Regions from separate parts of the Thalassolituus hydrocarboniclasticus genome, predicted to be linked through region 2. Evidence: predicted binding sites of a transcription regulator. Region 2 holds the regulator's gene; the other holds the start of a gene.
What was found. Region 2 encodes LexA, which represses DNA repair genes until DNA is damaged. Its sites were predicted from a motif close to TACTGTNTANNTANACAGTA; they were not measured.

Region 1: the regulator LexA is predicted to act here: its motif matches at 12,591-12,610, upstream of HUF19_RS01230 (DNA topoisomerase III).

What each region holds. Positions count from the first base shown of each region.
Region 1 covers NZ_CP054475.1:255,664-271,847, forward strand. The annotation lists gene HUF19_RS01165 (glycosyltransferase family 2 protein) at 1-62, opposite strand, end outside; gene HUF19_RS01170 (hypothetical protein) at 113-1,138, opposite strand; gene HUF19_RS01175 (capsular polysaccharide export protein, LipB/KpsS family) at 1,131-2,264, opposite strand; gene metF (methylenetetrahydrofolate reductase [NAD(P)H]) at 2,446-3,270, opposite strand; gene ahcY (adenosylhomocysteinase) at 3,363-4,745, opposite strand; gene HUF19_RS01190 (four helix bundle protein) at 4,792-5,154, opposite strand; gene metK (methionine adenosyltransferase) at 5,207-6,418, opposite strand; gene HUF19_RS01200 (ArsR/SmtB family transcription factor) at 6,461-7,489, opposite strand; gene HUF19_RS01205 (hypothetical protein) at 7,688-7,852, shown strand; gene HUF19_RS01210 (MipA/OmpV family protein) at 7,859-8,653, opposite strand; gene HUF19_RS01215 (sensor histidine kinase) at 8,812-9,975, shown strand; gene HUF19_RS01220 (response regulator transcription factor) at 9,972-10,613, shown strand; gene HUF19_RS01225 (methyl-accepting chemotaxis protein) at 10,618-12,465, opposite strand; gene HUF19_RS01230 (DNA topoisomerase III) at 12,618-14,615, shown strand; gene HUF19_RS01235 (ATP-binding protein) at 14,651-16,184, opposite strand, start outside.
Region 2 covers NZ_CP054475.1:2,380,331-2,396,514, forward strand. The annotation lists gene HUF19_RS10520 (NADH:ubiquinone reductase (Na(+)-transporting) subunit D) at 1-605, opposite strand, end outside; gene HUF19_RS10525 (Na(+)-translocating NADH-quinone reductase subunit C) at 607-1,404, opposite strand; gene HUF19_RS10530 (NADH:ubiquinone reductase (Na(+)-transporting) subunit B) at 1,391-2,605, opposite strand; gene HUF19_RS10535 (Na(+)-translocating NADH-quinone reductase subunit A) at 2,608-3,942, opposite strand; gene HUF19_RS10540 (glyceraldehyde-3-phosphate dehydrogenase) at 4,284-5,732, opposite strand; gene mfd (transcription-repair coupling factor) at 5,913-9,377, shown strand; gene HUF19_RS10550 (peptidoglycan binding protein CsiV) at 9,374-10,186, shown strand; gene HUF19_RS10555 (dihydrofolate reductase family protein) at 10,194-10,727, shown strand; gene HUF19_RS10560 (S-methyl-5'-thioinosine phosphorylase) at 10,811-11,557, opposite strand; gene nagZ (beta-N-acetylhexosaminidase) at 11,609-12,700, opposite strand; gene HUF19_RS10570 (L,D-transpeptidase) at 12,685-13,227, opposite strand; gene HUF19_RS10575 (TetR/AcrR family transcriptional regulator) at 13,276-13,920, opposite strand; gene lexA (transcriptional repressor LexA) at 14,187-14,786, shown strand; gene HUF19_RS10585 (cell division inhibitor SulA) at 14,819-15,265, shown strand; gene HUF19_RS10590 (hypothetical protein) at 15,379-15,630, opposite strand; gene HUF19_RS10595 (DUF6586 family protein) at 15,752-16,184, opposite strand, start outside.

The DNA of each region.
Region 1 (16,184 bases), 1.9 Mb from region 2:
AAACGGATCGGGCCTTTGCGGGTCAGGCGGTGTGTCCAGTACTGCAGTGTTTTATGCAACATAATGGTCTTCGTGTTAGCCGTTAATGGCGCTGCGCTGGCAACGCGGTCACTCAGGTTGGGGAGGTTATCAGCCGGATACCCAGCGTGGTCAGCAGTTGCTGCCAGCTGGCATCGGTATCTTCCCGCCCCGCTGCGCTGACATCCAGCTCGGGCCTGAGCCATTTGGCGGTCAGCAGCGCGGTGGAAACGTCGCCGCTGATTTTACAGTGTTGTGGCAGCAGAGGTAACAGCATTTCCATCGGAATGGCGGCAGGCACCGCCCATGCCCGCGCGGGCAATTGCCAGTGGCTGGTGGCCATCTCCGCACTTTGCAGTTCGCTGCTGGTACGCGGATGGTGTTTGTAAGCGATCTCCGCTCCACAATGGTCGAGCCATTGCCCAAGTGCTTGCTGCTGATCTGACATCACCGAGCTGTGCGGCAATAACAGCAAGCCATCGAGCGTGCCCAGAGTCAGAGGCTGTTCGCCGAGGCAGATCCGCGCCAGTTGTGCGAACTCCGGGCGTTGCAGATTATTTGGCAGAGGCTTGCAGGTTTTGTTCTTAAGAATCGGCAGGGCAGAATCCGGGAATGCCAGTATCGAGTGATCAATCCAGGCCGAGGCGCCGATGGCCGGAGGCTGTTTCCACCAGCGTCCGTAGGCCACTTTCTTGGCCATATTATCGAGCACCTGGTCTTTCAGCCAGTGCGTCTTGCGTCCCAGATAGCTGTAAGTGCCATCATCCAGATACACGCCACGGGCGTTGCTGTGGGCCATAGAAAACTGAAATTCAATGCGGCGGTCGTTGCCGGTATAGATCCACTCGGGCTGCAGTTCCTGCAGGCACTGACGGATGCGCCGGAAGCCCTGCAGCCGCTGGCGGCGCTTGCCTTTACCGGAAGCCTTTTCTGATAGCAGGCGGATATTCGCGAACGGACTGCTCTGCCAGCGGAGTAATGCTTCACGGAAGGTGGCGGTAGTGCTGGTCTGATCAATCAGGCCGAGTTCGGCCACATCGCCTTGAGGCAGCTCAAAGGCAACCATGGCTGCGGTCAATACATTAAAGGGCGTGGAGGCCAGAAACAGGTGTTTAGCCAAGGGCTTTTACCTCGCGCAACAGGTGCGCACAGGCGGCCTGAAGATGCGCGTCGTCGGCTTCCTGCCAGCGTCCCGGAACCTGATAGTGGTTCTTCAGGTAGCTCAGAAAGCCCTGGCGGATGGTTGGGTTAGGACTGAAGTGCTCCAGCTGCAGCAGTTGCAGTTCCAGTTCGTCCTGACTTTGTGCGCTGAGTGTCAGGCCGGGCAGATTATAAAATGCCTGACCCAGTACCAGGGTATTGATGTTGGCAATAATGGCTTCGACGCCCACGGTGGAATTAATCGTGGCAACGGCATCGGCATGGGCAATCAGCGCGCGGGTATCGCCACTGGTGCGCAGCTGAATTTTGCGCGATTGTGCAGTTAATTGCTGTGCCAGTTCGCTGTAATCCTGATCGCAGGCCGGATGGGTTTTCAGCACTACACAGGGCATTTTTTCACCCAGTTTGTTTTCGGCAGTAAGCAAGGCATCGGTCAGCGCGAACATGTCTTTCAGCCAGGGGGAGAACAGCACAACCTGACTGTCGGTATTCACCTGGAAGGGAACAAAGATGTAATGCTGAGGCAGGTCATCCGGACGCTCGGGAACAGGTTCATGTGGCAGGTTGCTGTTGCCGGACTGGGCAATAAAAAACGCCGGATCGCGCGGTACCGAATTGAGGAAGTTAACGCCCTGACGGTCGAGGGTGGTCATGCCCGGCAGCAGACCGTTTTCCATGACCAGTACTTTAATGCCAAGCGATTCTGCCGCGGCGATCACAACCCCCTGGCGGAATTTCAGACCGTTCCATAACACCATATGGCTGGCTTTACTGTTTTTCAGTGCCTGGCGGTAAATGGCAAACAGCAGATGTGCTTCGGCCAGCTTTACCCGGCGGAAGTTACGCCAGTAGCCGGCGCTGCGGCTGCGTCCTTTACGGCTGTTCTTCTTCTCACGCAGATGGTCATCCACGACCTGAGCAAGACCTGCGTGGGAAGCGGGAATCTGGGTAAGCCAGCGCAGATCAAGCCAAAGGGATTTATGCCAGATAACGCAGGCATCGGTATCCTGTTCCTGCAGGCTGTGGCAGAGGCGATCGAAATATTGCTGGTGAATACGCCGGGCGGCGAAGAAGGCGATTTTCATGCTGACTCCTCAGATCAGCCGCAGAGTGTATCTCAGGGACTGCTTACACTAAAGGAATCCAGTCTGTTGTGGGGGAGTTTTTCTCCATACCCGCAGAGAAAAGTACTCCTGATGGGCAGGTTTAGTGATAACTGACCGAATAATGGAAAAGCTCAGCCGTAAAACGGCTGAGCGCTAAGCATCAGATCAGGTTTTTCCATACCGCCAGACTGGCTTCAGACTGGTTCATGGTATAGAAATGCAGGCCCGGTGCGCCGCCATCAAGCAGACGGCGGCACATATCGGTCACCACTTCTTCACCGAATTTCACGATGCTTTCTGAATCATCGCCGTAGGCTTCCAGCTGCTTGCGGATCCAGCGCGGAATTTCTGCCCCACAACCGTCCGAGAAGCGCGCCAGTTTGCTGTAGTTGGTGATCGGCATAATGCCCGGAATAACCGGAGTATCGACACCCATCGCGCGTACGCGATCAACAAAATGGAAATAGCTGTCGGCGTTGAAAAAGTACTGGGTAATGGCGCTGTCGGCACCGGCTTTTACTTTGCGGACAAAGTTTTCCAGATCTTTTTCAAAGTTGCTGGCCTGCGGATGCATTTCCGGATACGCCGCCACTTCCAGGGTGAAATGGTCGCCGGTTTCTTCCCGGATAAACTCCACCAGATCGTTGGCGTAACGCAGTTCGCTGCCAGCCAGACCGGAGCCTGAAGGCAGGTCGCCACGCAGGGCAACAATACGGTCGATGCCCAGATCCTGATATTGCTTCAGGATACCGCGGATTTCTTCTTTGCTGCCGCCGATACAGGCCAGGTGTGGCGCTGCGGCGATACCACGTTCCTGAATGGCTTTAACGATGGCATAGGTGCGGTCGCGGGTTGAACCGCCGGCACCGTAAGTCACCGAGAAAAACTCCGGATTAAACGCGGCCAGTTCGTCGCGTACCGTCAGCAGTTTTTCTGTCCCTTCCTCGGTTTTGGTCGGGAAAAATTCAAAACTTAAGGTAGTCATCTTTAGTCAGACGCCTGACGACGGATGTCAGACGCTCCTGTTTATAAATAAAAGTCAGACGTCCGGCATCAGACGTCCGACGCAAGTAGCTCTTAATACTTGTAGGCTTCTGGCTTATACGGACCATCGACATCGACATCGATGTATTTGGCCTGAGCGGGAGTCAGCTTGGTGATGACGCCACCAAAACCTTCCACCATGTCTTTGGCCACTTCTTCGTCCAGTTTCTTCGGCAGAACCTTAACGTAGATGCTTTCTTTCTTTTCAGCTTCCATCAGGTTGGCGAACTTACGCTCGTACAGATAAATCTGTGCCAGTACCTGGTTGGCGAAAGAGCCGTCCATAATGCGTGATGGGTGGCCGGTCGCGTTGCCCAGATTCACCAGGCGGCCTTCGGACAGCAGCAGCAGATGATCTTCGGATGCTTTGTCACGGTACACTTTATGTACCTGTGGCTTCACTTCTTCCCATTCCCAGTTCTGGCGCATAAAGGCGGTATCGATTTCGTTATCGAAGTGGCCGATGTTACATACCACGGCACCGCTCTTCAGTTTCTGCAGCATGAACTTATCGCACACATTAACGTTACCGGTGGTGGTCACCAGCAGATCGATTTTGCCCAACAGGTCACCGTCTACACATTCCAGCGTGCCCAGATTTTCACCGTTGATGTACGGAGAAACCACTTCGTAACCGTCCATGCAGGCCTGCATAGCGCAGATCGGATCGATCTCAGTTACTTTAACGATCATGCCTTCCTGACGCAGGGAAGCAGCAGAGCCTTTACCCACATCGCCGTAACCGATAACCAGAGCTTTTTTACCGCTCAGCAGGTGGTCAGTACCACGCTTGATGGCGTCGTTCAGGGAGTGACGGCAGCCGTATTTGTTGTCGTTTTTCGACTTGGTTACCGCGTCGTTAACGTTGATCGCAGGCACTTTCAGGGTACCGGCTTTCATCATTTCCAGCAGACGGTGCACACCGGTGGTGGTTTCTTCAGAAATACCGTGGATGCTGTTCAGCATTTCCGGGAAATCGTTGTGTACCATTTCGGTCAGGTCACCACCGTCGTCCAGAATCATGTTGGCATCCCAGACTTTATCGCCGTCTTTTTCCGCCAGAATGGTCTGCTTGATACACCACAGGAATTCTTCTTCGGTTTCACCTTTCCAGGCGAAAACCGGAATACCGGCTGCGGCAATCGCGGCGGCTGCGTGATCCTGAGTCGAGAAAATATTGCACGAAGACCAGCGCACATCGGCACCCAGGTCGACCAGAGTTTCAATCAGCACCGCGGTTTGAATGGTCATGTGGATACACCCCATGATCTTCGCACCGGCTAATGGTTTTGACTCGCTGTATTTACGGCGCAGCGCCATCAGCGCCGGCATTTCGCTTTCGGCGATTTTGATTTCTTTACGGCCCCAGTCGGCCAGCGCCATATCGGCAACTTTATAATCGGTGAATGTGCTCATGTTTATCCTCTTGTCGGATGTCAGACGTCGGAAGTCTGATGCAGTATTACTGCTGAGTTTTAAGTACAGTGATGAGCTTGTTGAGCATGGCAAAAATCTGCTCAACAGACTCATATAATTCATCACAGCCGTTAGGGCAGTAGCCAAGATTCTCGGCAATCATCAATTGTGTCTCTACTTCCATTAAAGACCCCCTTGATATGTATAGAAAGCGAGTAAATTCTTTGTCGCTTCCGCGTGCGCTGCCTTCCGCAATATTGGAAGGAACACTTACTGCTGCTCTCCTGATCTGGCTGCTTAATCCAAATTGTTCATTGCCCGGAAAGTCCGAGCTGACGTTATAAATATCAGTGACTAACAGCATAGCTTTTTGCCATACCACTAGTTGTCTGTATTTACGTGGCATCATGCGACCTCCCTGTGCATGACGTCAGACATCAGCCTTCAGACGTCCGACTTGCTTACAAACCAGCCGCTGCTTTCAGGGCGTCGACTTTGTCAGTACGTTCCCAGGTGAAAGCGGTAAAGGTTTTGGTTTTTTCTTCGCCATTGTCTTTGTAGGTGTAGCTGGCTTCGAACGGCTCGCGACCGAAGTGGCCGTACGCAGCGGTCAGCTGATACATAGGGTTCAGCAGTTCCAGCTGGTTCTGAATAGCGTACGGACGCAGATCGAACACTTCGCGGATGACGCGTGCCAGCTCGATGTCGCTGATCTTGCCGGTGCCGAAGCTGTTCACTGAAACAGAGGTTGGTTCAGCCACACCAATGGCGTAAGACACCTGAATTTCACAACGGTCGGCCAGACCTGTAGCAACGATGTTTTTGGCAACATAGCGGCCCATGTAAGCCGCAGAGCGGTCTACCTTGGATGGATCTTTACCGGAGAATGCACCACCACCGTGACGCGCCATACCGCCGTAGGTATCAACAATGATCTTACGGCCGGTCAGACCGGCGTCACCCACAGGGCCACCGATAACGAAGTTACCGGTTGGGTTGATGTGGTACAGGGTACCTTCATGCAGCCATTCGGCAGGCAGAACGTGCTTAATGATGTTTTCCATCACCGCGGCACGCAGGTCGTCGAGGCTGATGCTCGGGTCGTGCTGGGTAGACAGAACCACGGCATCAATTTTTGGTGAATCACCTTCCCAGTTAATGGTTACCTGAGATTTTGCATCCGGACGCAGCCACGGCAGGGTGCCGTTACGGCGCAGTTCCGACTGACGCTGACACAGCAGGTGCGCGTAGTACACAGGTGCTGGCATCAGGTTAGGTGTTTCGTTGGTGGCGTAGCCGAACATCAGGCCCTGGTCACCGGCGCCCTGATCTTCAGGCTTGGCACGGTCAACGCCCTGATTGATGTCCACCGACTGCTTACCAATGCCGTTCAGTACCGCGCAGGTTGCGCCATCGAAGCCAACGTCGGAGCTGTTGTAACCGATGCCGGTAATTACATCACGTACGATGTCTTCGAGGTCAACGTAGCAGGAGGTGGTCACTTCGCCGGCAACCACTGCCATACCGGTTTTTACCAGAGTCTCAACCGCAACACGGGCGTATGGGTCGCGGGCAATAATCGCATCCAGTACGGCATCAGAAATCTGATCGGCAACTTTATCCGGGTGGCCTTCAGACACCGACTCGGAGGTGAAAATGGAATATTCGCTCATGGTAAGCCCTCTTCATAATGGTTAGCGCGCAGGTTTCAGCCGTTACTTATGGCCATTAATTGCTGCGCGGTAAAACAAACGGAACTGGATCTGAAACCCGTTCCTTAAACCTAAAAACTGACTCTGGCCTTCACTCAGGCCAGCTTCCTGCGCCCATGCGGATAAATCCGCCGGTTCGAATCCCAGCCACAGATCGCCGCAGGATTCTCTGGCCCAGACCTGATCGTGACGACACAGATCGGTGACCAGCAAAGTACCGCCATCGCGCAACAGTTGTGCGACATCGGTGAAAATCGTTTTCGGTGCCGGTACGTGGTGCAGCACCATATTAGCGACGGCAAAATCAAACTGGCCGTCCTGCTGTGCGCGCAATGTGCTGGTATCGCCCAGTACACAGTGCACATTCTGCAGTGCTTCGCGGCTGACGGTTTGCTGCGCCTTGCTGAGCATGTCCGGCGAAATATCCAGCGCCGTTACGGCACTGAAGCGGCGTGCCAGCTGCGGTAAAAAGGCACCCTCACCGGGGCCGATTTCCAGAGCGTAGCCAGTGCTCACCGCTTTTCCTGCTTGTCCGGTCAGGGAGGCAAGAATGGTCGTCAGGGCATCACCATACTGATCCCATGAAGCGATCAGATCCTGCTGCTCTTTAAAATCACCGGCATGGCGGGCAAAGAACTCGGCGCAGGCTTCGGCGCGCTCGCTCAGCACCTGGTCAACCGCGTCGCTGTCCAGCTCGGACGTTGCCGCATCGATAGCGCTGAACAGCGACTTTAACCACAGACTCCAGTGATCATCGGCGGTCAGCAGCGGGCGGCGGTAAAAAATACTGTTGCCTTCACGCTGGCTGCTCACCAGTCCGGCCTGGGCCAGCACCTTTAAGTGGTGACTCATCGCGGACTGTTTGATGCCAAACACCTGACACAGCTCCAGCACACCAAAGGCGCCCTGACCCAGTAATTGCAGAATGCTCATCCGCAGCGGGTCACCGGCGGCTTTCGCTGCCTGTGCCAGTTGCTGCAGGCTCATTTCTGTCGCTGCGGGTAATTCAGGTAAGTAGGGCGCTGTGTTCATGCTGCGCAGTGTAGACGCACAGGAAATCTATATCAATTTTTTTTGATATAGATTTTCCGCTCATCTCAGGCATCTGTGCCGTGGTGGTGGGTTTGATAGGAAAATATAATAAGAATCTTATTAAAATACGATTTCAGCTATTTATTATGAGTGCGTACTCTCGGGGCTATTACAACAGGCTCTGGAGGGTCCACCGCAATGAAACAGGTAAAAAATATGGTCAGTAAGGTTTTTGGCAGTCATCAGGATGGGCAGAAAGCGGCCCCGGCATCAGTGGCACAGACCGCAAAGATTCAGATCTGTAACTACGCCGACAACTACTACGGTGACCGGGTATGTGTACACCGTATGGCTGAACAATAGGCAGGTTTATGGCGTGGTCCAGCTCAGCAGCAGCATTGCCTGACGGCTGACCGGCTGGCCGACCAGCGGGCTGTCCTGCAGGCTGTCGTCCAGCCACTCCTGCTGCCAGCGCAGGCGCAGTAGCCACTGCGGACTGATTGGCCACAGCGCCTGCAGCGTCAGTTGCGGATTAAACGCCTGCTGCGGCTGGTATTCGGGTCGCAGCGCGTTACTTTGCTCCGGACTGATGCCATACACATAGCGACTGTAGGATTCACTCAGCCAGCGCGTACCGGCAAGCAGCTGGGCACGAGCGCCGCCCTGCAGATAAAACAGGGGCAGGGTGATGCTGGCATCGGCGGTCAGTGCGCCGGAATGCGAAGACAAATCCTGCTCAACACCGGCATTCAGCCAGCCCCAGCCGCCGCGCAGCTGCAAGGTGGTATCGCCACCGTCACTGCGATAGCCATCAAATACCGGGTCATTGCTGTCGGCTTTGCCCCATAAACGGCTGTCGTACACCTCATCCCGCAAACCGATACCGCCACTCAGGCTGAGGCTGTTCTGCTGCCACTGATACTGCAGCAGGGCACCGTCTACCCCTAAGCGCCAGTTGCCGCGCCGCGCTGACAGCAGCGGAAAATTAAAATGTTGGTTCTCCGCCTGCTGCCAGGGCATTGAGCGCTGCAGCGTGCCGGCGCCATATTCCAGCTGCCAGTATTCAGCCGGAGCTGTTTCATTGGCGTACAGCGCCGGGGTCAGTGGCGCCATACACAGGCTGCAGCTGACAGAAGTAAATAAAAGATGAATAACCTGATTCATACGTCGCTCCGCCGGTCAGTGGTAACTGATGCTAGAGCGGCGGGGTGCTACTGACTTGTGGCAAATGTCACGACAGACGTGCGGCGGCAGCGGGCCGACAGGCAGAAGATGACATTTGCCCTATTCAGCAACGGCAGCGCCTCTGGCACACTGCGGCCGTGAACAGAATCAAACCCAACCTCATTATTGCCGCCGATATTATTCTGGCGGCACTGACCATCGGCTTTCTGGCTACGGCGCTGATCTTCCTCTGGCTGGGCCAGGTGGAGGCCGTTACCCGGGTGCCGGCGACGCCGGCCTGGATCGCGCTGGCAAGTACGCTGTTTCTGCTGAATCTGGTTGCCAATGTGCTGGCACGTCTGCAGCCCTGGCGTGAGGCCCGGCGCCCGCCAGTCTGGTTGTGGCTGGCAATGGTCAGCGCTCTGTTGCTGATGTTGCTGTTTGGCAGCGGCATCTGTGCGGTGCTGTGGATTCTGGTGATCGCGCAGTTACCGCGTTATTTCAGCTGGCGCAGTTGTTTGCTGGCAGCGTTACTGGTGCCAATGCTGGTGGGCCTGTATCAGGGGCTGTTGTTTGATCAGGACTTTGTGCTGATTAATACCGTGCTCTATGCGCTGTTTAATCTTTTTGCTCTGTATATCTGTTTTACCCTGCAGGCGGAACAGCAGGCGCGGGAATATGCCTCGCAGCTGGTGCGTGAGCTGAAAGCCACGCAAAGCCTGCTGTCGTCGGCCAGCAAGCGCGATGAGCGTTTGCGTATCGCGCGCGAATTGCACGACCTGCTGGGACATCATCTGGCAGCACTCAGTATTCAGCTGGAGATTGCCCGCCATACCGAAGCGCAACCGCGTGATCACGCCATTGACCGCGCCGGAACTATTGCTCATCTGTTGCTCAGTGATATGCGCGAGGCGGTGTCTGAATTCCGTGAACGGCGCGGTCTGGACCTGCGCCAGGCGCTGGCCTCCCTGCTGGAGGCGGTGCCGCGTCCGCGGGTCTGGCTGCAGATTCAGCCGGGGCTGATTATCGATGATGTGCACTGCGCCGAAGTGATACTGCGCTGTGCGCAGGAAGCGCTGACCAATATTCTGCGCCACAGTCAGGCCAGTCGTGCGGCTATCGTGTTGCGGCAACAGGGCGCCAGCCTGCAGCTTACGGTAGAAGATAACGGCGGGCTGCGGCAGCTGCCGCTGCCCGGTAATGGCATGCGCGGTATGCAGGAGAGGGCGCAGGATATCGGTGGCCGCTGCGACTGGGAATGTGGCCTGCATGGTTTAAAACTCACACTGACCCTGCCCTGGGATAATGGACTGCTCGTATGATCAATGTGGTGTTGATTGAGGATCAGCAACTGGTGCGTGAAGGCATCCGCACGCTGTTGCATCTGCGCCCGCTGTGCCGGGTGGTGGCCGAAGCCAGTGACGGTGTGCAGGGACTGGTGGCAATTGAAGAGCATCAGCCGGACGTCATCCTGCTGGATATCCGTATGCCGAATATGAGCGGCACAGAATTACTGGCAGAACTGCACCAGCGGCGCTGCAAAATACCGGTACTGGTGCTGACCACCTTTGATGACCATGAACTGGTGCTGGAATGTATGCGCCGGGGGGCACGTGGTTATCTGCGTAAAGACGTGGCGCTGGATGAGTTGCTGGCCGCCATCGAAACCCTGCATCAGGGCGGGCAATGGGTACAGCCGGCGGTGACGAGTAAGATCAGTGAACACCGCCTTGAGCTGGAGTTTGACAGCAGTAGCAATCTGGCCGACGAGCCACTGACAGCGATAGAGCTGCAGGTGCTGCGGCTGGTGGCGGCAGGGTACACCAATCAGGAGATTGCCGGTGCTCTGCATAAATCGACGGGTACGGTGCGCAATCAGGTGTCCTTTATTCTGGCCAAGCTGAATGTGCGCGACCGCACCCGGGCGGTGCTGAAGGCCATTGATAATGGCCTGTTATAAAACCTCAGACGCGAAAACGCGACAGGTTTGAGCTGATATCGTGACTGAGCGTGTGCAGCTGGTGCGATTGCTCGGTTGCCTGCTCAACGTTAGCCGCCAGATCATCCGACGCCGATTGAATAGCGGTGGCAATACGACTGATTTCTTCGGTGGCGGCATGCTGCTCACGTGAGGCATTGGCGATGCTCTGAGAACGGCTGGAAATATCGTTCAGCGCATCGGCAATGGCGGTCAGACTGTCGGTCACCTGAATAGCACTGCTGGCGGTTTCGGCGGTCAGTTGTTTGCTGGTTTCCATAATGCCCACGGCATTCTGGCTGTGATGCTTCAGGCTATCGATCATTTCCTGAATTTCGCCGGTGGCTTCGTGGGTTCGCTGGGACAGGGTGCGAACTTCATCGGCAACCACGGCAAAGCCACGCCCCTGCTCACCGGCACGGGCCGCTTCAATGGCGGCATTCAGAGCGAGCAGGTTGGTTTGTTCGGCAATGCCCTGAATCGTCGCGAGAATACCGGTAATTTGCTGTGCCTGACTGTCGAGCTGATTAATCACCTCGGTAGCGCTGTCCATCTGTTGCGATAAGCCATCCATGCGGCGCTTATTTTCCTGCGCATTCTGAATGCCTTTATTGCCTTCAGTGGTCGCACTTTGCGCAGCATTGGCCGTATCAGAAGCATTGGTCGCAACTTCGGATGAGGTGGAAGACAGCTCGTTAACGGCGACTGCAACCTGACTGATTTCGTTCTGCTGCAACTGCACCGCCTGATTATTGTTTTCGGCATTTTCGCGCGCCGATTTGGCAATGCCATCCAGTTCGCGGGAAGAGTCGCGGCTCTGGGAAACCAGCTCATGAATGGATGAAACAAATACGTTAAATGAGTTGCTCAGTGCGCCGACTTCATCGTTGCGGTCTACCTGCAGGCGGCGGGTTAAATCGGCTTCGCCCTGAGCAATGTCTGACATCGCACTGTTAAGTACCACCAGGGGTCGCAACAGGTAAGAGATAATCATGCCGGCAATCAGGGTTACCACCACGATCGTCAGAATGCCGATCAGCATGCTTGACCAGCGCAGGGTCGCCAGGCTGGCAAAGGCTTCAGCCTTATCCATCACCAGTAGCAGACGCCAGTCCGTACCGGCGATAGAGTACAGCCCTGCCAGACTGCTGCGCTGATTAAAAAGAGTTTGCTGGATTTTATTCAGTTGCAGTTGTGTGCCGTTATCGAGCAGCGATGAAATGTTTTTACCCAGCAGTTTCTGATCCGGATGGACCATGAAGTCACCTTTGCTGTCGAGCAGGGCAGCATAGCCACTGTCCCCCAGTTCGATTCCCAGCACTTCTTTTACGATGGCTTCGAGAGAAATATCGCCACCTATTACTCCGCCACGCAGAGGCTCGGCAAAGGTGACGATTAATTCGTTGGTGGTAACGTCAACATAAGGCGCTGTCAGAAGCTGACGTTTTTCCGCCATGGCCTGCTGATACCAGGGGCGGGTGCGCGGATCATAATCGGCTGGTAATTCATCGTCCGGGCGCATAAGCATTTCCCCGGTATCGGTGCCCAGGTAGAGGAACATATAGTCACCGGATGCCAGCCCCTGTTCGATCACCGCCAGGCGGTCGCCATTAACTAAAGCTTTTGCAGTGCCGCTTAATACCTGACCTTTATTGCTGATCCAGCTGCTGACATAACGGCTGGTGCTTTCACCAGTAACCTGAATACGATCACTGATGGCTTGCTCAAGGCTGTTGCGGGCCTGTTCGTAAGTAAAAATGCCACTAAGAGCCAGAAGCACCAGAATGGTGCCACCGACCGCGAGCATCATCTGTTTACGGATACTGTTGCGCATAGGATTTATCCTGAAAGGCGGGCTGTTTTCAGCATAGATCAAATATTGTACTGAGCGATTTATTAAAAGAGCGCCTGTATTGCAAGCCGGCGCTGGCACGCAAACAGGGGCTCGGCTATGATGAGTGCTGTATAAAAATACAGTTATTTGTTATGCGTCTGATTATTGCCGAAAAACCCAGCCTGGGCCGTGCCATTGCCGCTGTACTTCCCAAGCCGCACAGCAAAGGTGAGGGCTTTATCCGCGCCGCTAACGGCGACGTAGTGAGCTGGTGTATCGGTCATCTGCTAGAGCAGGCAGAACCGGATGCTTACGATCCGGCCTTTAAACAGTGGCGGCTCGATCATCTGCCGATTGTGCCTGCGCAGTGGCAACTGCAGGCCAAAGCGCAAACCCGTAAGCAGTTAACCGTGCTGCGCAAGCTGGTGAAAGAAGCCGGCAGTCTGGTACATGCCGGCGATCCCGACCGTGAAGGCCAGTTGCTGGTGGACGAGGTTATTGAATTTCTGAAAGTGCCCGCGGCCAAGCGTCAGGCAATGCAGCGACTGTTAATCAGTGATTTAAACCCGCAGGCGGTGAGCCGGGCATTGCAGCAACTGCGCTCTAATCAGGAGTTTATTCCGCTGTCGGTTTCGGCGCTGGCACGCTCCCGTGCCGACTGGCTGTACGGTATTAACCTGACCCGCGCGTACACCATTAAAGGCCGCCAGGGAGGAGTGAACAGCGTGTTATCCGTTGGTCGGGTACAGACGCCGGTGCTGGGGCTGGTGGTGCGCCGTGATGAGGAGATCGCTGACTTCATCAGCAAACCATTTTACGAGGTGCAGGCAGCCATTCATTTAACGGCAGAGTCCGCTCTGAGTTTTTATGCCAGCTGGCAGCCGAGCGATGCCTGTGCCGCGCATCAGGATGAGGAAGGCCGGGTGCTGAATCCGAAGCTGGCCGCCAATGTGGCTGCCCGTATCCGTCAGCAACCGGCGCAGGTTGAACAGGTTGAGCGTAAAGAAAAAAAGCAGGCGCCGCCGCTGCCGTTTAATTTATCGGCGTTGCAGATTGATGCCGCCAAAGCGCTGGGCATGAGTGCGCAGCAGGTTCTGGACGGAGCACAGAGCCTGTATGAAAAGCATCAGTTAATTACCTACCCGCGCTCCGACTGCCGTTACTTACCACAGGAACATTTTGCCCAGCGCCAGCAGGTTCTGACCGCTATCAGTGCGCACAGCGAAGCACTGGCGTCGGCCTGCGCTCAGGCCGACAGTTCAATCCGCAGTCAGGCCTGGAATGATGCCAAGGTAGGTGCACACCATGCGATTATTCCCACAGCCAAAGCACTGCCTGCCGCGCGGCTGAGCAACACAGAACAAAAACTTTATGCACTGATCGCCCGCCAATATTTGCTGCAGTTTTTTCCGCACTATGAATACGCCGATACCAGAATCAGCCTGACCATCAGTGGTGGAAATTTTACCGCCAGTGAGCGTGAAACCCTGAAGCCGGGCTGGAAAGTCTTACTGCCACAAAAAGAGAATCAGGCAAACGCTAAAGCACCATTGCCGCCGTTAACAGCAGGGCAGCTGCTGTGGAGCGGAGAACCTTTGCTGCAGGAAAAACACACCCAGCCACCGGCACATTTTACCGATGCCTCTTTGCTGGCAGCGATGACCGGTATCGGCCGCTTTGTGCAGGACAAGGCGCTGAAAAGCATTCTGAAAGAAACCGATGGATTGGGAACAGAAGCAACCCGCGCCGGTATTATTGAGTTGTTATTTAAACGCCGGTTTCTGCAGCGTGAGGGTAAAAGTATCCGCGCGACGGCTCTGGGAAAAGCGCTGATTAATGCGCTGCCGGAAGCAGCCACAAGGCCGGATATGACGGCGCAGTGGGAAAAGCAATTACAGGATATTGCCCATAAAAGTCTGAATTATACGGCCTTTATGCAGCCGCTTACTGAGCAGCTTCAGCACCTCATTAGCCTGGCGCTGACAGCCGATAGTGTGCAGTTTTCGGGGTTAGCGGGAAGTGCCGCGAACACTGCAGGCAGGCGCAAATACAGCACGGGAAAAAAGAGCGCCAGTAGGGCAGGTACTGCGGGGAAAAGTAAAAGCACAGCGGGCCGGAGCAGGAAAAAAACACAGACTACTGGGGCTTAAGGTGTTTTAACCGCGTGTCTCTGAGTTGGCAGCATTTATGCCGGCTGATTTTCCTGCAGGCATTCCATCAGTGTGTTGTAGCAAGGTGTCAGATGCTGGCTGAGGCTTTGCAGGCGGCTGTTATCCTGTTCGCGGGCAGCCTGTTCCAGCAAGGCACTGAGTGCCATTAACTGCATACCACCAATATTTCCGGCCACGCCTTTCAGCGTGTGCGCCTGTGCCTGAATACTGCTGATGTCCTGTGCCGCCAGCGCATCCTGCAATGCCTGCAGCGTTTCGCCGGATGTCGAGATAAATAACTCCACGACCCGCGTCAGAATACTCTCCCTGTTCATCAGACGCTGTAAGGCACCTGCCCGATCCCATACGGTCTGATTACTAACCTCAGACGGAAGCCCGTCGTTATTTTGCATAAGACTGTCTGCCTGTCCCATATCATCCTTCCTGGTGGTTGGTTGTGCTTTATCGCCGGGCGTCAGCCAGGCTCTGAGAATATGCTGAAAACTGTTTATATCGATGGGTTTGCTCAGATAATCATTCATTCCGGACAGCAGACAGCTCTCTTTGTCACCGGCCATTGCCCCTGCAGTCATGGCGATAATGGTGATTGACCGGTAGCGTTCACCGGCATTACCTGCGCGGATTTTTTTCGTTGCAGCAAAGCCATCAAGAACCGGCATCTGGCAGTCCATCAGAATCAGATCAAAAGGATCGTCGTCGCTGCTTTGTTGCAGTTTTTCCAGAGCCGCCATGCCGTTGTCAGCACAGTCGGCAGTAAGCCCCATACTTTCCAGCAGGCCGCAGGCAACCTCCTGATTAATGGCATTGTCATCCACGACCAGAACATGACAGGGGCGTCCGCTTTGTGTGCATAAAGGAAAATGGCTGTTGCTGTCAGTCATTGGCTCCTGTGGTTGGTGTTGCGGAGTTATTCCGTAACAGGCCGCATCCAGATCGGGTGGAGCAACCGGGCGGGTCAGTGTTTTGGTCTGCAGCTCCGGAGGTAACTGTGGCAGCTCATTGTCGTAGCCCGGAGGTGACAGAAGAATCAGCCGCCCATGAAAATTACCTTGCTGCAGCGTGGTCAGTAAGGAGCCACGCAGCCAGTTGATATCGAGTAATAAATAATCCGCCGGTGGATTATTACCGACAACCAGCTCGGTTTGCTCCGCACTGTATACGGCAAGAAACTCTCCGCCGCGCTTGTGAACAATATTGCCGAGAGCCTGTTGCAGTGCCTTATTATCACAGGCAATCAGCCAGTGCTGGCCATGCAGTGATATGCCCGGAGTATCCTGACTGCTTTCGGAGCCTGCACGGAGCAAAATATCAAAAGCGATGGTTGTGCCTTCTTCGCTGCTGTTTTGCACACTGATCTGACCCTGCATTAAGGTGCAAAGCTGTCTGCAGATAGACAGGCCCAGACCGGTACCGCCGAATTTCCGGGTGGTGCTGTTATCAACCTGATGAAAAGCCTCAAAAAGAGCCTGCTGATGATCTTCGGGAATACCAATGCCGGTATCCGTCAGCGAGCAGAACAGGCGGATATCGCCATTGTCTTCTTCTGCA
Region 2 (16,184 bases):
TGATCTTTCTTCCAGGTACGCAGTACCCAGATAAACAGACCGATAATGAAAAACGCTGACGGTGGCAGCAGCAGCAGACCGTTGGACTGATACCAGCCGCCATCCTGAATCAGCGGAAGAATTTCGAAGCCCAGCAGTTTACCGGCACCAAAGAGTTCACGAATGGTACCAACAGTGATCAGTACGACGGAGTAGCCCAGACCGTTACCGATACCATCAAAGAAGCTCAGCACCGGACCATTTTTCATGGCAAAGGCTTCAGCGCGACCCATTACGATACAGTTGGTGATAATCAGACCAACGAATACCGACAGCTGCTTACTGATGTCATAGGCATACGCCTTCAGAATCTGGTCCACCACAATAACCAGCGAGGCAATAATGATCATCTGCACGATGATACGGATATTGTTCGGAATATGGTTACGGATCAGGGCGATACCAAAGTTCGAAAATGCGGTTACCGAGGTCAGTGCAATACACATTACCAGCGTAACCTGCAGACTGGTGGTTACTGCCAGCGCAGAACACACACCCAGAATCTGCACAGCAATCGGGTTTTTATTAAACAACGGGTCCAGCAGGACATTTTTCATATCAGACATATTAAGCCCCCTGTCCTTTCAATTGAGTCAGCAGCTTGCCGAACGCCATATCGCCAACCCAGAATTTCACCAGATTATCGACACCGCGACTGGTCAGAGTCGCACCGGACAGACCATCAACCTGGTTCAGGTTGCCTTCGGCCGCACTGCCTTTCACAACGGTGATAGCCAGTTCGCCTTTGGCGTTATGCAGTTTTTTACCAATCCACATGCCTTTCCATTTTGGATTGTCGACTTCACCGCCCAGACCAGGAGTTTCTGCGTGAGCGTAGAAACCGAGACCAGCGATGGTTTCCATATCGCCCTCAAGAGCGATAAAGCCATACAGGGTCGACCACAGACCGTAGCCATGAACCGGCAGAACCAGAGTTTCGATCGCGCCGTCTTTCTCAATCATGTAAACCGCAGCGAACTTTTCCAGACGCTTGATGCTGGCCTTGTCTTCTGCACCAGACAGCTTGCGCGACAGCGCAGGCAGTTTGGAAGACTTACGCTGATCGAAATTTTCCGGATTCAGGTTAGCGGCACGGATCTCATCCAGTTCAGCGTCAGTCGCAAAACGACCGGCTTCCAGATTCACAATACGGGTTGTGACCTGTTTGAACTGCTCTGCAACGGGAACATCAGCCTGATACAGGCCAGCCGCCTGCAGTACTGCTGCTTTCTTGTCGTTAGCTTTGTTTTCATTCTGCTTCTGACGCAGTCCGACCGCAGCACCGGCTACGATAACGGAACACACCAGACACAGCAGAATGGCGACCAGCAGGGTCTTCTGAATGCTGTCATTATTGGCTGACACGGGCAGTCCTCCGCTTAATATTTGCCTGAACCACGAAGTGGTCAATCAAAGGTGCAAACAGGTTGGCAAACAGAATCGCCAGCATCATGCCTTCCGGGAATGCCGGGTTAACCACACGGATCATCACCACCATAAAGCCGATCAGGGCACCAAAGAACCACTTACCTTTATTGGTCATAGAAGCCGATACCGGGTCGGTCGCCATAAAGATCATACCGAAGGCAAAACCACCCAGAACCAGATGCCAGTACCATGGCAGCGCAAACATCGGGTTGGTATCAGAACCAACAGCGTTCAGCAGCAGCGTGGTAGCAACCATACCGATCATCACACCGGCCACGATACGCGCAGAGGCAATACCCATCACCAGCAGAACAGCACCACCAATGAAAATCGCCAGTGTACTGGTTTCACCCATAGAGCCCTGAATCGTACCGATGAAGGCATCCATCCAGCTGACGCCGTTGTCGATGATGCTCTGCACACCACCTTCGGCAGCGTTACTCAGAGCGGTCGCACCGCTGAAACCATCGGCTGCAGTCCATACCGCGTTACCGGACATGTTGGCCGGGTAGGCAAAGAACAGGAAAGCACGACCAGTCAGCGCCGGGTTCAGGAAGTTTTTACCGGTACCACCGAAAATTTCCTTACCAATCACCACACCAAAGGTAATACCCAGTGCAACCTGCCACAGCGGAATGCTTGGCGGCAGCGTCAGGGCAAAGAGTACGGAAGTTACGAAGAAACCTTCGTTCACTTCATGGCGGCGAATAGTGGCAAACAGCACTTCCCAGAAGCCACCCACAATAAAGGTAACGGCATACACAGGAAGGAAGTAGGCAGCACCAAAGACAAAGTTGTCCCAGATACTGGCGGCGTTATGAGCGCTGCCACCCAGCAGGGCGATCAGCATTTCACGCCAGCCTTCAATCGCAGTACCGGTTCCGGCTGCCAGAGCTTCGTTAGCCTGCAGACCGATGTTGTACATACCAAAGAACATGGCCGGGAAAGTACACAACCACACAGTGATCATGATGCGCTTCAGGTCGATACCATCACGCACGTGAGCCGTGTTGTTGGTCACGTTTGGTGGTGAATAAAGACCAGTGTCTACCGCTTCATACAGCGGATACATTTTTTCAAACTTGCCACCCTTTTCAAACTTGGGTGCCAGGCTGTCGAGCATACTACGCAAGCCCATGATTAACCCTCCGCCTGAATTCGGGTGAGATTTTTCCGCAGAATCGGACCGTATTCATATTTGCCCGGGCAAACAAAGCTGCACAGAGCCAGGTCTTCTTCATCCAGTTCCAGAGCGCCCAGATTGATGGCGGTATCCATATCTTCAACGATCAGCGCACGCAGCAGCTGGGTTGGCAGGATATCCAGCGGCATGATTTTCTCATACGCGCCCACCGGTACCATTGCACGCTCAGAACCATTGGTCGTGGTGGTGAAGGCAAAGGTTTTCTTCAGCAGTTTGGACAGGTAGATAGGCATTACCGAGAAGCGGTTAGCACCCGGAGTCAGGTAATGCAGCATCGGACGTTCACGCCCTTCGCGCAGTACAGAAACCTGATTGTGGTAACGACCCAGGAACTGGCTTTCGCCAGTGGCGGTACGGCCACCAAATACAGAACCGGAAATAAGGCGGTTCTCGCCATCGGCCAGCTCACCTTCAGTCAGCTGTGCCAGGCTGGCACCGACCTGAGTGCGGACCAGACGTGGTTGCTTAACCTGAGGACCGGCCAGAGAGATTACACGGTCAGTAAACAGTTTACCGGTGGTAAACAGCTGGCCCACAGCAATCACATCCTGGTAACCAATGCTCCACACCACACGCTCTGCACTCACGGCAAACAGGGTATGAATATGAGTACCGGTCAGACCAGCCGGATGCGGACCAGCAAATTCTTCAGTGGTTTCAACACCAGCAGTCGGGATATTGGCTCCCGGCGCCTTGCAGACAAACAACGGACCTTCGGTCAGTTGCTTCAGCACGGTCAGACCGTTTTTAAAGGCTTCAGCCTGCTCGTTGATAAAGAGTTCCGGATTCGCCGCCAGCGGATTGGTATCCATGGCATTGACGAAAATCGCCTGTGCACGGGAGCCCGGCGCCGGAACTCGGGAAAACGGACGGGTACGCAGTGCCGTCCACAGTCCGGAATTCACCAGATTAGCCTGAACATCATCAGCAGACAGCGACGACAGTTGCTGCGGCGCATAACTCTGGAAGGTTTCTTCATCCGTGCCATCGACATCGATGACAATGGACTGGAATACCCGACGCTCACCACGGTTAATGGCTTTCACCACACCGGCAGCAGGAGCTGTGTACTGAACACCTTCGGTTTTTTTATCGGTGAATAACACCTGGCCTTTCTTGACTCGATCACCTTCCTGTACGGCCATCGTTGGTTTCATACCAACGTAATCTGCTCCGAGTACAGCTACTTGCGTAACGGCACGCCCTGCAGAAATGACTTGTTCAGGAGTTCCGGTGATTGGTAAGTCGAGACCCTTCCTGATATTGATCATACGCCTCGCCTAATCACTGTTGCTTCCAAGGTCATTGCTTCCGGCGTGCAACAAAAGACGCACAACACTCCCTCTCATCAAGATTGCGGTACGTTCAGATGCTTTTTGCACAGGAAACAAGTACTTGGACTCATTTTCCAAGTTAAAAATCGCGCTAAGTATAATGACCGCTAACGGATTAATCCACCGGTCATCCCGGCAATTGACTACCCCTTTTGGCTTATTCGTACCAGCAGCCCAAAACTGGTTAAAGCTTAGCCAATAAGCCAATAAAAAAAAGCCGCTGCAGAGGCAGCGGCTTTTTTATGGAGCATTTAACATCCAATCCGGCTAAAGCTGGCTTACACCACTTTAGGGAAAGTCGGATACTCAACGCCACACACCTGCTGAGCAATACGCACAACCTGACGGCTGTAGCCGTACTCGTTGTCGTACCACACATACAGGTTAACGTGGTTACCGTTAACGATGGTTGCTTTGGCATCCACGATACCGGCATGGCTGTTACCCACGAAGTCGGTAGATACCACTTCAGGAGAGTTCACCCAGTCGATCTGTTTCTGCACTGCAGAGTGCAGAGACTGTTCACGCAGGTAGTTGTTCAGCTCTTCGACCGTGGTTTCTTTCTTCAGGTTCAGAGACAGAATCGCCATAGAAACGTTTGGCGTCGGAACACGGATAGCATTACCGGTCAGCTTGCCTTTCAGGGCAGGCAGCGCCTTGGCAACGGCTTTCGCAGCGCCGGTTTCGGTAATAACCATGTTCAGTGGTGCAGAACGGCCACGACGGTCACCGCTGTGGTAGTTGTCGATCAGGTTCTGGTCATTGGTGTAGGAGTGAACGGTTTCAACGTGACCGCTGTTGATGCCATAAGCATCATCCATCACTTTCAGTACCGGAGTAATGGCATTGGTGGTACAGGAAGCAGCAGACAGAATTTTGTCAGACTCTTCGATATCACCGTGGTTAATGCCGTATACGATGTTTTTCAGATCGCCTTTACCAGGTGCAGTCAGCAGTACACGGGCAGTACCTTTAGCCTGCAGATGCTGAGCCAGGCCAGCTTCGTCACGCCATACACCAGTGTTATCGATAACCAGCGCGTTTTTGATGCCGTACTGGGTGTAATCGATTTCAGCCGGGTTGCCAGCGTAAATGATTTTGATGAAGTTACCGTTGGCGATCAGCGCTTCGTTTTCTGCATCCACGGTCAGGGTGCCACGGAAAGTACCGTGTACAGAATCACGACGCAGCAGAGAAGCACGCTTCACCAGGTCATCGCCTTTACCGCGACGAACAACAATAGCGCGCAGACGCAGACCACGGCCGCCACCGGATTTTTCAATCAGGATACGGGCCAGCAGACGACCGATACGGCCAAAACCGTACAGAACCACATCACGGTTCTCTCCATCCGGCAGATCTTTGCCGATCACATCAGCCAGTTCGTCCTGCAGGAAGGTATTCAGATCACGGCCATTGCCTTCAGCGCGGAATTTAACCGCCAGCTTGCCGATATCGACATGGGCACGGCCCACATCCAGTTCGCTCAGCGCAGCCAGAACCGGGAAAGTGTCGTGTACAGACAGTTCCTGCTTTTCCATATGACGCACAAAACGGTGCGCTTTCAGCAGATCGATAACAGAACGGTTAATAACAGGACGTCCATAGATGGAAGTCACAACGTTCTTCTTGCGGTACATAGTACCAACCAGAGGAATCATAGATTCGGCGATGGCTTCACGGTCCATCCAGTCCTGCAAACAGGCTTCGCGCATGTCTTGGCTCACGGGTTCACCTTCCGTAAAAATCAGTGGGCAAATTCGGGGCGCATATTATGCCTGTATGTCAGACAATGCACAAACCTGAGCGCATTTCGCGGCGGCGACCATTATGCAGAGGTTCCTTAACAGCCCCCTGCCCTTTGGTTACACTAGCGCGCTTATTTTCTGACTGCCTGAGGAACCTGAATGGTCAGCCCATTCCATCCGGAACTGCCCGCCAAAGCTGCCGAACGGCGCTTCTGGGGAAATCTGCATGGCGCCAGCCAGGCTCTGGCCATTGCCAGTGCAGCCAGCCAGCAACAGGGGCTGACGCTGGTGATCAGTGCCGATCCGGCCAGTGCGTTACGGCTGGAAGAAGAAATCCGCTTTTTTGCCAGCGACCTGACCGTACTGCATTTCCCCGACTGGGAAATTCTGCCGTACGATGTGTTCTCGCCGCATCAGGACATCGTCTCCCAGCGGATCGCCACCTTAAGCCGCCTGCACGACCTGACACAGGGCGTGCTGATTCTGCCGGTCACTACCCTGCTGCACCGTCTGCCGCCGGCCAGCTTTTATCAGGGCCAGAGTTTTGCACTAGATATTGGCCAGACCTTTAATGTCGACAACACCCGCCTGCAACTTGAGTCGGCCGGTTACCATTGTGTCGACACCGTTTACGAGCATGGCGAATTTGCCGTACGCGGTTCGATTATCGACATCTTTCCGATGGGTCAGGACACCCCCTTCCGCATCGAATTATTCGATGACGAGATCGAAACCCTGCGTACCTTCGATCCGGAAACCCAGCGCACACTGGATAAAGTGGAGTCCATCCGCATTCTGCCGGCGCGTGAATTTCCGCTGAATACCGGTGCCATCCGCACCTTTAAAACCCGCTGGTTTGATTTTTTTGAGCACGACCCGAAAGCCTGCCCGGTGTACACCGACGTTTCTCAGGGCATTGCGCCGGCCGGTATCGAATATTATCTGCCGCTGTTTTTCAGTGAGGACCTGGCCAGCTTTCTCGACTATTTGCCACGTAAAACCCTGGTGATTCACGATGCCCGGCTCGAGCAGGCAACCAACCAGTTCCGTAAAGACGCCGAACAGCGCTACGAAAGCCGCCGCTACGACCGCCTGCGTCCGGTACTGTCACCGTCACAATTGTTTTTATCCGCCGAGCAGTTATTTTCCGGTCTGAACGAATTCCCGCGTATTCAGTGGCAGGCCGATGCACCTCCGGAACGCGCCGGCAGCCAGCACTTTAATACGCAGGTGTTAAGCGACATCAGCGTCGATTCCCGTCTTGAGCAACCGCTGCAGCGCCTGCAGACCTGGCTGACAGACAACAAAGATCAGCGCGTGCTGTTCTGCGCCGAATCTGCCGGTCGCCGTGAAGCATTAAAAGAATTACTCGGCCGCATTCAGCTGCGGCCGAAAGATCAGGACGGCTGGACTGACTTTATTACCGGCAGCGAGCCGCTGGGATTAATTGTTGGCCCGCTTGATGATGGCGTCACCGTCAGCGACGGCCAGCAAACGCTGAGCATCATTACCGAAAATCAGTTATTCGGTCAGCGCATCCGCCAGACCCGCCGCCGCAGTAAACAGAAAACCGATTCTGAACTGGTGATCCGCGATCTGTCAGAGCTGCAACCCGGCGCGCCGGTGGTGCACCTCGATCACGGCGTTGGTCGCTATCAGGGCTTACAGACACTGGAAGCCGGCGGTCAGGTGAATGAATTTCTGGTGCTGGAATACGCCGGTAACGCCAAACTGTACGTGCCGGTTTCTGCCCTGCATTTAATTGCCCGCTACGGTGGCGCCGAACAGGGTGCGGCACCTCTGAATAAACTCGGCACCGATAAATGGGCGCAGGCGAAACGTAAAGCCGCCGAAAAAATCCGCGATACTGCCGCCGAACTGCTGGATATTTATGCCCGCCGTGAAGCGCGTAAGGGCTTCGCCTTCAGCGGCCCGGATGAAGAGTACGAGCGTTTTTCCGCCGGTTTCCCGTTTGAGGAAACCCCGGATCAGCAGGCCGCCATCGATGCCGTCATTAACGATATGTGCTCGCCACGCCCCATGGACCGTCTGGTCTGTGGTGACGTTGGTTTTGGTAAAACCGAAGTCGCCATGCGCGCAGCTTTTATGGCGGTGCAGAGCGACAAACAGGTGGCTGTGTTAGTGCCCACCACCCTGCTGGCGCAGCAGCATTATCAGAATTTTGCCGACCGCTTTGCCGAATGGCCGGTGAAGGTCGACGTACTGTCGCGCTTTAATTCCGCCAAAGAAACCCAGGCTGCCCTCGACCGTATGCTCGAAGGCAAAACCGATATTGTTGTCGGCACCCATAAACTGCTGCAGAAAGATGTGAAATTCGATCATCTGGGCCTGCTGATTATCGACGAAGAACACCGCTTTGGTGTGCAGCAGAAAGAGCGCATTAAAGCCCTGCGTGCCGAAGTAGATATTCTGACCCTCACCGCCACGCCGATTCCGCGTACATTAAATATGGCCATGGCCAGCATCCGCGATTTGTCCATTATCGCCACACCGCCGGCCAAGCGCTTAAGCGTAAAAACCTTTGTGCGCCAGCATGACGAACCGACCATTAAAGAAGCGGTTCTGCGTGAAATTCTGCGCGGCGGTCAAGTGTATTACCTGCACAACGAAGTTAAAAGCATCGAGAAAACCGCCCGCGAATTAAGCGAAGCCATTCCCGAAGCACGCGTGGTGGTCGCACACGGCCAGATGTCCGAACGCGAGCTGGAACGGGTGATGGGCGATTTTTATCACAAGCGCTTTAACGTGCTGGTGTGTACCACCATTATTGAAACCGGTATCGACGTGCCGTCGGCCAACACCATTATTATTGAGCGCGCCGATAAATTCGGCCTTGCCCAGCTGCACCAGCTGCGTGGCCGCGTCGGTCGTTCGCACCATCAGGCCTACGCTTACCTGCTGACTCCGCCGCCGAAAACCCTGACCAAAGACGCCGAAAAACGCCTCGAAGCCATTTCGGCCGCGCAGGATCTGGGCGCCGGCTTTATGCTCGCCACCCACGATCTGGAAATCCGCGGCGCCGGTGAGCTGCTCGGTGAAGAACAGAGCGGCCAGATCGAAACCATCGGTTTTACCCTGTATATGGAAATGCTGGAACAGGCCGTAAAAGCCATGAAATCCGGTAAAACCCCATCCGCGGATCTGTCACTGAATCAGGGCGCGGAAGTAAATCTGCACATTCCGGCACTGATTCCGCAGGATTATCTGCCCGACGTTAACAGCCGCCTGACACTGTACAAGCGCATTGCCAGCGCGCGCGACGACAATGAGCTGAAAGAACTGCAGGTAGAAATGATCGACCGTTTCGGCCTGTTGCCGGATGCCGTCAAAAACCTGTTCCGTCAGACCTCATTAAAACTGAAACTGACCCCCCTCGGTATTGCCAAGCTGGATGCCGGCGAGCAAAGTGGCCGCATTGAATTTGCCGCCGAAACCAATATCAACCCTTTCGTACTGGTAAAACTGGTGCAAAGCAAATCCGGCACCTTCAAACTCGAAGGTGGTCATACCTTGCGTTTCAACCTCAACATGACCAGTATCGATCAGCGCTTTAACCAGATCGATCTGGTATTAACCGAATTACAAAAGGACCCTAATCTGTGAGCCAGCTGTTTTGCCGTGCCTTTCTGCTTCTGTGCTCTGTTGCCCTGCCCTTATCGGCCAGTGCCGCGCCCTGGTATCGTGTAGAAATGATCCTGGTCGCCTACGAAGACGAAAGCCTGATTGATCAGGAACTCTGGCCTGAAGTGCTGGAAACCAGCGCCAGCGAGGACAATGAATCCGGCAGTTTACAGACCGAAGCGGATACGGCACCCGACTACACCTGGTGGCTGAGTCCGGCCCGCTACCAGCAACTGCATAATGCATTATTTGCAGGCTTTGGTTTTGCCCGCATCCCGAAAGCGGAATGGCCTGCCCCTTTGCAGCCATTGGCCGAACTGAAAATGGCCAATGAAGCCGAACGCATTAATAAGCGCAGTGATATGAAAGTGATCTGGCATCAGGCCTGGGTGGAACCCATTCAGGAAGAAGGCCAGGCGATCCGCCACAACCTGAATGTACGCCTGCAGGACAAACTGGATATTCAGCTGACCGGTAGCTTTGAGCTGCACCGCAGCCGTTACCTGCATATCAATACCGATTTACAGGTACAGCAATACGAAATCCACGAACCGGCCGAACTGAGTGCGCTGACCTTACCCGCCAGCGATAACCGCGCCGATTACCGCAGCGATCTGCTGGCCCAGACGGATATGGAAGCGTCCATGGCGGTTGATTTACCAGCCCCTATCCGCGCCGCACGGGTACAACAGAGCCGCCGTATGCGCAGTAACGAGCTGCACTACATTGATCACCCGATGCTCGGCATTGTGCTGAAAATTATTCCCGTTGAACGTGCAGAAGACCTTTAAGCCGACCATGAAAATCCGCTCCTTTATCGCTTGCAGCCTGGATGGTTTTATTGCCCGGCCGGATGGTGCACTCGACTGGCTGGAAAATCCGGCCTTTACCATCGCAGAAGAAGATTTCGGCTATGCGCAATTTATGGCCGGCACCAGCTGTCTGGTAATGGGGCGTAATACGTTCGAAAAAGTCCTCACCTTTGGTGAATGGCCCTATGAGGGCACACGCGTGATTGTGCTCAGCCAATCGCTTAAAACCCTGCCGGAAACACACCGGGATAAAGCAGAATTAAGTGCCGAGTCACCACTGACCTTAACCGAGCGTCTGCAGCGCGAAGGCGAAGACTCACTCTATATTGATGGCGGCCGCCTGATTCAGTCGTTTCTGCGCACCGGATTGCTCAACGAGCTGATCGTGACCCGTGTTCCGCTGCTGCTGGGCCGCGGGATTCCGTTATTCGGCGAACTGAACGGTGATATCCTGCTACACCTGCTTGCCAATAAAAGCTACGCCAATGGTTTTGTGCAGAGTCATTACCGTATCGGTTGAGGCCCACTGATATAAGAAATACCAAATAAAAAAGCCCGGAAATTCCGGGCTTTTTTGTCTATCGGCTTCAGCAAAAAGGTTATTTAAACCCGCTTCAGCGTCGCCGCCAGCAAATCACGCACCTGCTGCATACCGCCACTTAATACTGCGCGGATTTCATCCATGGTAATTTCGCCTTCGCTTTTACCGGCCGCGGGGTTAACCACCAGACAGATACTCGCATAAGGAATACCCAGTTCACGCGCCAGAGCGGCTTCCGGCATACCGGTCATTCCCACCAGATCACAACCGTCTTTTTCCAGTCGGTTAATCTCAGCGATGGTTTCCAGACGCGGGCCCTGAGTCGCAGCGTACACGCCAAAATCACACACCGGCAAAGCAATATCGGCGGCGGCAGAAATTAAAGCCTGACGCAGATTTTCATCGTAGGGATGCGTCAGGTCGATATGATCCAGCGGACGGAATTCACCATCAAAAAAGGTACCCTCACGCCCCCAGGTGTAATCAACCACCTGATGCGGAACCGAAATTGCACCGGATTGCATGGCCGGATGAATACCACCGACAGCATTTACCGCAATAATAGCCTCTGCCCCCTGCTCCTGCAGCGCCAGTAAATTTGCACGGTAATTAATTTTATGCGGCGGTACAGCATGCGGGTGTCCGTGGCGCGCTAAAAACAGTACGGTTTTATCATTCCAGCGACCTTCCTGAACCGCTGATGAAGGCTGACCCAGCGCCGTGCTCACATCATGGCTGGCGGTAATTTCCGGACCTTCGAGTTGGGTTAAACCGGTGCCACCAATAATGGCTATTTTGTTAATGCTCATATCATTCCAACGTTTTCAGACGGCGTTTTTAAAGGCACCGTTATTCATTATTCAGCGCAGCTTTTCCAGCTGCAGCAAGATCGCCGAGCGGCGTTCGGCCAGCATGTTCTCTGAAATATCACCTGCTGCTCCCTGCAACCCGCCTACCGAACCCTGTAGCTCTTCCGAGGTCCCTTGCAATCCGGTAAGGCTCAGCGTCTGCCAGCCCGGCTGTTGTAATTGTTCACGTACAGTAAGGATGACTTGCTGCGCGGCCGGGCGGTCATTACACACCAGCAGCGCATTGGCACCGGCACGCATGGCACAGCCGGCACGTTCGGCGTAACTGCCAACACTGGCCGCACCGGCCATGGATAAATCATCACTGAAAATCACACCATTAAACTGCAGCTCGGTGCGCAGAATATTCTGCAGCCAGTGCGCAGAAAAACCGGCGGTATTGTCACTGTCGACCGCCGGATAAATCACGTGGGCGGGCATAATACCGCTTAACAGCCCCATCGACATCAGCACATGAAAAGGCTCGATATCGTTATTCAGTTCAATGCGCGAACGAGTGTCCACCGGCAGCGCCAGATGCGAGTCTGCGGCAATGGCACCGTGACCGGGAAAATGCTTGCCTACCGCCAGCATGCCGGCCTCATTCATACCACGCACAAAGGCGGAAGCCAGCGCAATAACGGTCGCTGCATCATGAGCAAAGGCACGATCGCCAATCACCTGCGACACATCGGTTTCAATATCCAGCACCGGCGCAAAGCTCAGATGCACCCCCTGCTGACGCAGCTCGGCGGCCATCAGCCAGCCCAGTTCATGGGCCAGGGTCAGCGCTTCTGTGCTGTTGTGCTGATATTCTTTTTCCAGAGCCAGCATTGGCGGCAGACGGGTAAAGCCTTCACGGAAACGCTGTACGCGACCGCCTTCCTGATCCACGCACAATAATAAATCCGGGCGCAGGCTGAGAATATCGCCGGTCAGAGCCTTTAACTGCTGTGGCGACTGATAATTACGCGCGAAAAAAATTAACCCGCAGATTTCCGGCTGCAATAAAAATTCACGGTCGGCAGCGGTTAATTCTGTACCTTCAATATCGGCAACCACACCGATACGCTGGTTCAGATTCTGTATTACAGATTGCGGCATGGAATCCTCGAAAAACTGTGTGGCTGAATCCACACCGGCGTACCGGCACTGACCAGTTCAAATAATTCAGCAATATCACTGTTACGCATACGGATACAGCCATGAGACAGTGGCTGGCCCATAGGTTCAGAATCCGGCGTGCCATGGATATAAATATAACGGCGCATGGAATCGACATTGCCCATACGGTTGACGCCGACTTCCAGTCCCTGCAGCCAAAGAATGCGGGTTAAAATCCAGTCGCGCTGTGGTTGCTGTAGCGCCAGTTCAGGCGAATACATTTCACCGGTCGGGCGCCGGCCAACGAATACGGTGTTCAGTGGCAAACCGGCACCAATAGCCGCACGGACACGGTGCCAGCCACGGGGGGTACAACCGGAATTTTCCTGCTCACCGGCACCATTAAGCGCCGTGGAAACCGGATACAGGTGGCAGATACCGGCGCTCGACACGCGCAGTACCTGATCGGCAATAGAAACTTCTATTAATGTTTGCGGTAACGCAGATTGCGCAGCCGTGGGCGCCATAGCAAAGGCCTGTTGGTAAAAAGCGAAAAACGGAAAGCCCGGCTCCGCTCAACCAGCCTGATGCGGAGCGTTAAGACCGGATGCGAGGAAAGGTATCAATTTATCAACAACCTGCGCAATATCCGATCCCTTACCCAGATCGTGTTCTGCCATCGCCGTCAGTGAATCGGCCCCCGACAACGTAAACACCGTCGCCCCCAGCATAAAGTGAATACGCCAGAAACGGTCTTCATCGGAAAGCTCAGGCGTCGCCGCCGTCACCAGACGCATAAAGGCTTTAAACACCGGACCGTATTCTTTCTGCAGAAAACGGCGTAAATGCCCCTGCCCCTGGGTGTAAGCCAGCCCCAGCAGACGCATAAAGATCCCCAGACGACGCGGACTGTCATGCCCGGCACGCAGCGCCGTCTGCGACAGCAGCATTAATATGCCGGGTAATTCCGGCACCTTGCCATCCAGCCGCGCCTGTACGGCGTCCAGCTCACGCTCCAGATCTTCGCAGAATGGCGTCAGGAAACGGGCAAACACCGCCTGAATCAACGCTTTCTTAGAGCCAAAATGATAATTCACCGCCGCCAGATTCACTCCGGCCTTGGTGGTGATATTCCGCAATGAGGTCTCGGCAAAGCCACGCTCCGAAAACAACTCCTCTGCCGCATTCAGGATACTTTTAACCGTATCTTTCTGTGCCATAACCCTGCATCTGCCCTATCACGCTGTCGCGGCTTTATTGCCATCGCCGACAGTACAAAACAACTGTTTCAAACATACGTTTAAAACGAGATTTAGGCAACCCCATATACGGCCAAAGGCTAAAAGCCTCATACCATCATCCGGGCCGGTGCAGCAGCAATGCATCCACAGCAATCCACAGACCTCTGACAACAGGGGTTTACACTGGATAAAATACTGTATACATTTACACCATACTGTATGGATCAACAGACTGGATAAGCATCATGATCAAGCTCACGGCACGACAACAGCAGGTTCTGGATTTCATCCGCTCCTCACTGGAAGATACAGGGTTTCCGCCCACCCGCGCCGAAATCGCTGCCGAGCTGGGCTTTAAATCGCCTAACGCCGCAGAGGAACACTTGAAGGCGCTGGCACGTAAAGGTGCGATTGAGATTATGCCCGGCGCTTCCCGCGGCCTGCGCATTGTTGAAGAGCAGAACCCGGGTCTGCCGATCGTTGGCCGTGTAGCCGCCGGTGAGCCCATCCTGGCTCAGGAACACATCGCCGATTACTGCGAGATTCCACCCAGCTTCTTCCGCCCTTCTGCCGACTTCCTGCTGGAAGTTCATGGCGACAGCATGAAGAACATCGGCATTCTCGACGGCGACTACATTGCGGTGCACAAGGCCGAAACCGCCCGTAATGGCGAAATCATTGTTGCCCGCGTCGATAACGAAGTAACGGTCAAGCGCTACGAGAAGAAGCGTAATCAGGTGATTCTGCACCCGGAAAATGACGACTTTAAGCCGATTGAAGTTGATCTGCGGGAAACGGAATTTGCCGTTGAAGGTTTATACGTCGGCGTTGTACGCCGCAGCTAACAGCAACTGTTCACAGGTTCGGGGTGATTGTTATGCGTCAGTTATTACTCGGAATGGAAGAAGCCGGCTTATCTCTCAGCAGCCAGCAACCAGGCAGGATGGCCAGAGTCAGCACCAGTGCGCTGCGCGGCAGTCTGACCGAGGTCATCGTCAGTGAAGGCGGTGCCATTCAGCCCATGCATTTGTTGCCGATGCTGGCACAGTGCAATGCGCACAAGCGCTGGCTGATGTGGCTGAGCCCGCACCGTCCGATGAATAAAAGCTGGCTGGAAAGCATGGGCCTGCAGCATTCGCCGGTGATTCATCTCGATCTGTGCAATGACACCCAACTGGCCCTGTGCAGCAAAGTTCTGGCGGCCGGCAACAGCCATATGATTGTTGAATGGCAGGGAGAACTGAGCAACCACGAACGGCAGATCATCCGCCAGCAGGCCGACCAGAGCGGCAGCCATGTGGTGCTGATTCAGCGCCGTCCCTGAAGTGCAGCAAACGACGAACACAAAAAAGCCCTGATTTTTATCAGGGCTTTTTTGTGTTTTCAGCACAATTTCATACGCACAACGGTGGGCGATTCAATACCGCCAGACACCATTCAGTGCAGTCGCTGCTGATACTCAGGGGTGTCAAAGTCTTCGCGCTCAACTTCCATACCGGAAAGCTCGCCGACTTTACGCACTCCGGCTTCCAGCATCACCCGCGCAACATCCATATGATGCGCCTGCAGGCTGGCCTTGGCATCTTCGGAAAAATGAATACACACCAGTGCATCGCTGTCCTGATCGTCAGCACGACGCAGGGCGATATCACCATTGGAAAGTTCTACGATTTCAAAAAAGCGCGCCATAACCGCCTCTCAAAACTGGGCGCGGGAGTGTATCACAGGATGTTTTCAATAGCTTGAACGACACACAGAACCGTTAGTAATAAAAAGTAAACGGCTCTGCATAAATGCACTCAGCAAGGCATCAGCTTTCCTGACGATTGGCGCGCTGAGCTTCAATCAGGCGGGTCAGATCCTGCAGCCAACCGGCAACCGGCGACTGCTGCGTCGCCACCAGCGCAATTCTGCCCGGAGCCTCAACCGTCTGCACCGCCGCTGCCGGCTGATTCATTCCGGCCGGACGTCCCTGAGCATCTGCCGCCGCCAGCATCTGCGCCAGCCAGGAAAAGCCGTTCTCCGCCAGATGCTTAAGCTCGCGCATTTCGCCGGTGATCAGCGGCGTATTCTGCAGCAGTGATTCCAGAGAGCTGACAGGCTGACGATACGCCACCATATCCCCCAACTCTGCCAGATAAGACAGCCAGGCATCGCGCAGCTGATACAGTGCACTCTCTTCCAGAGCCTGCTGCAAAGCAGGCGCAGCCGACTGCAGCGCTGCCAGCTGCTCCAGCAATAAA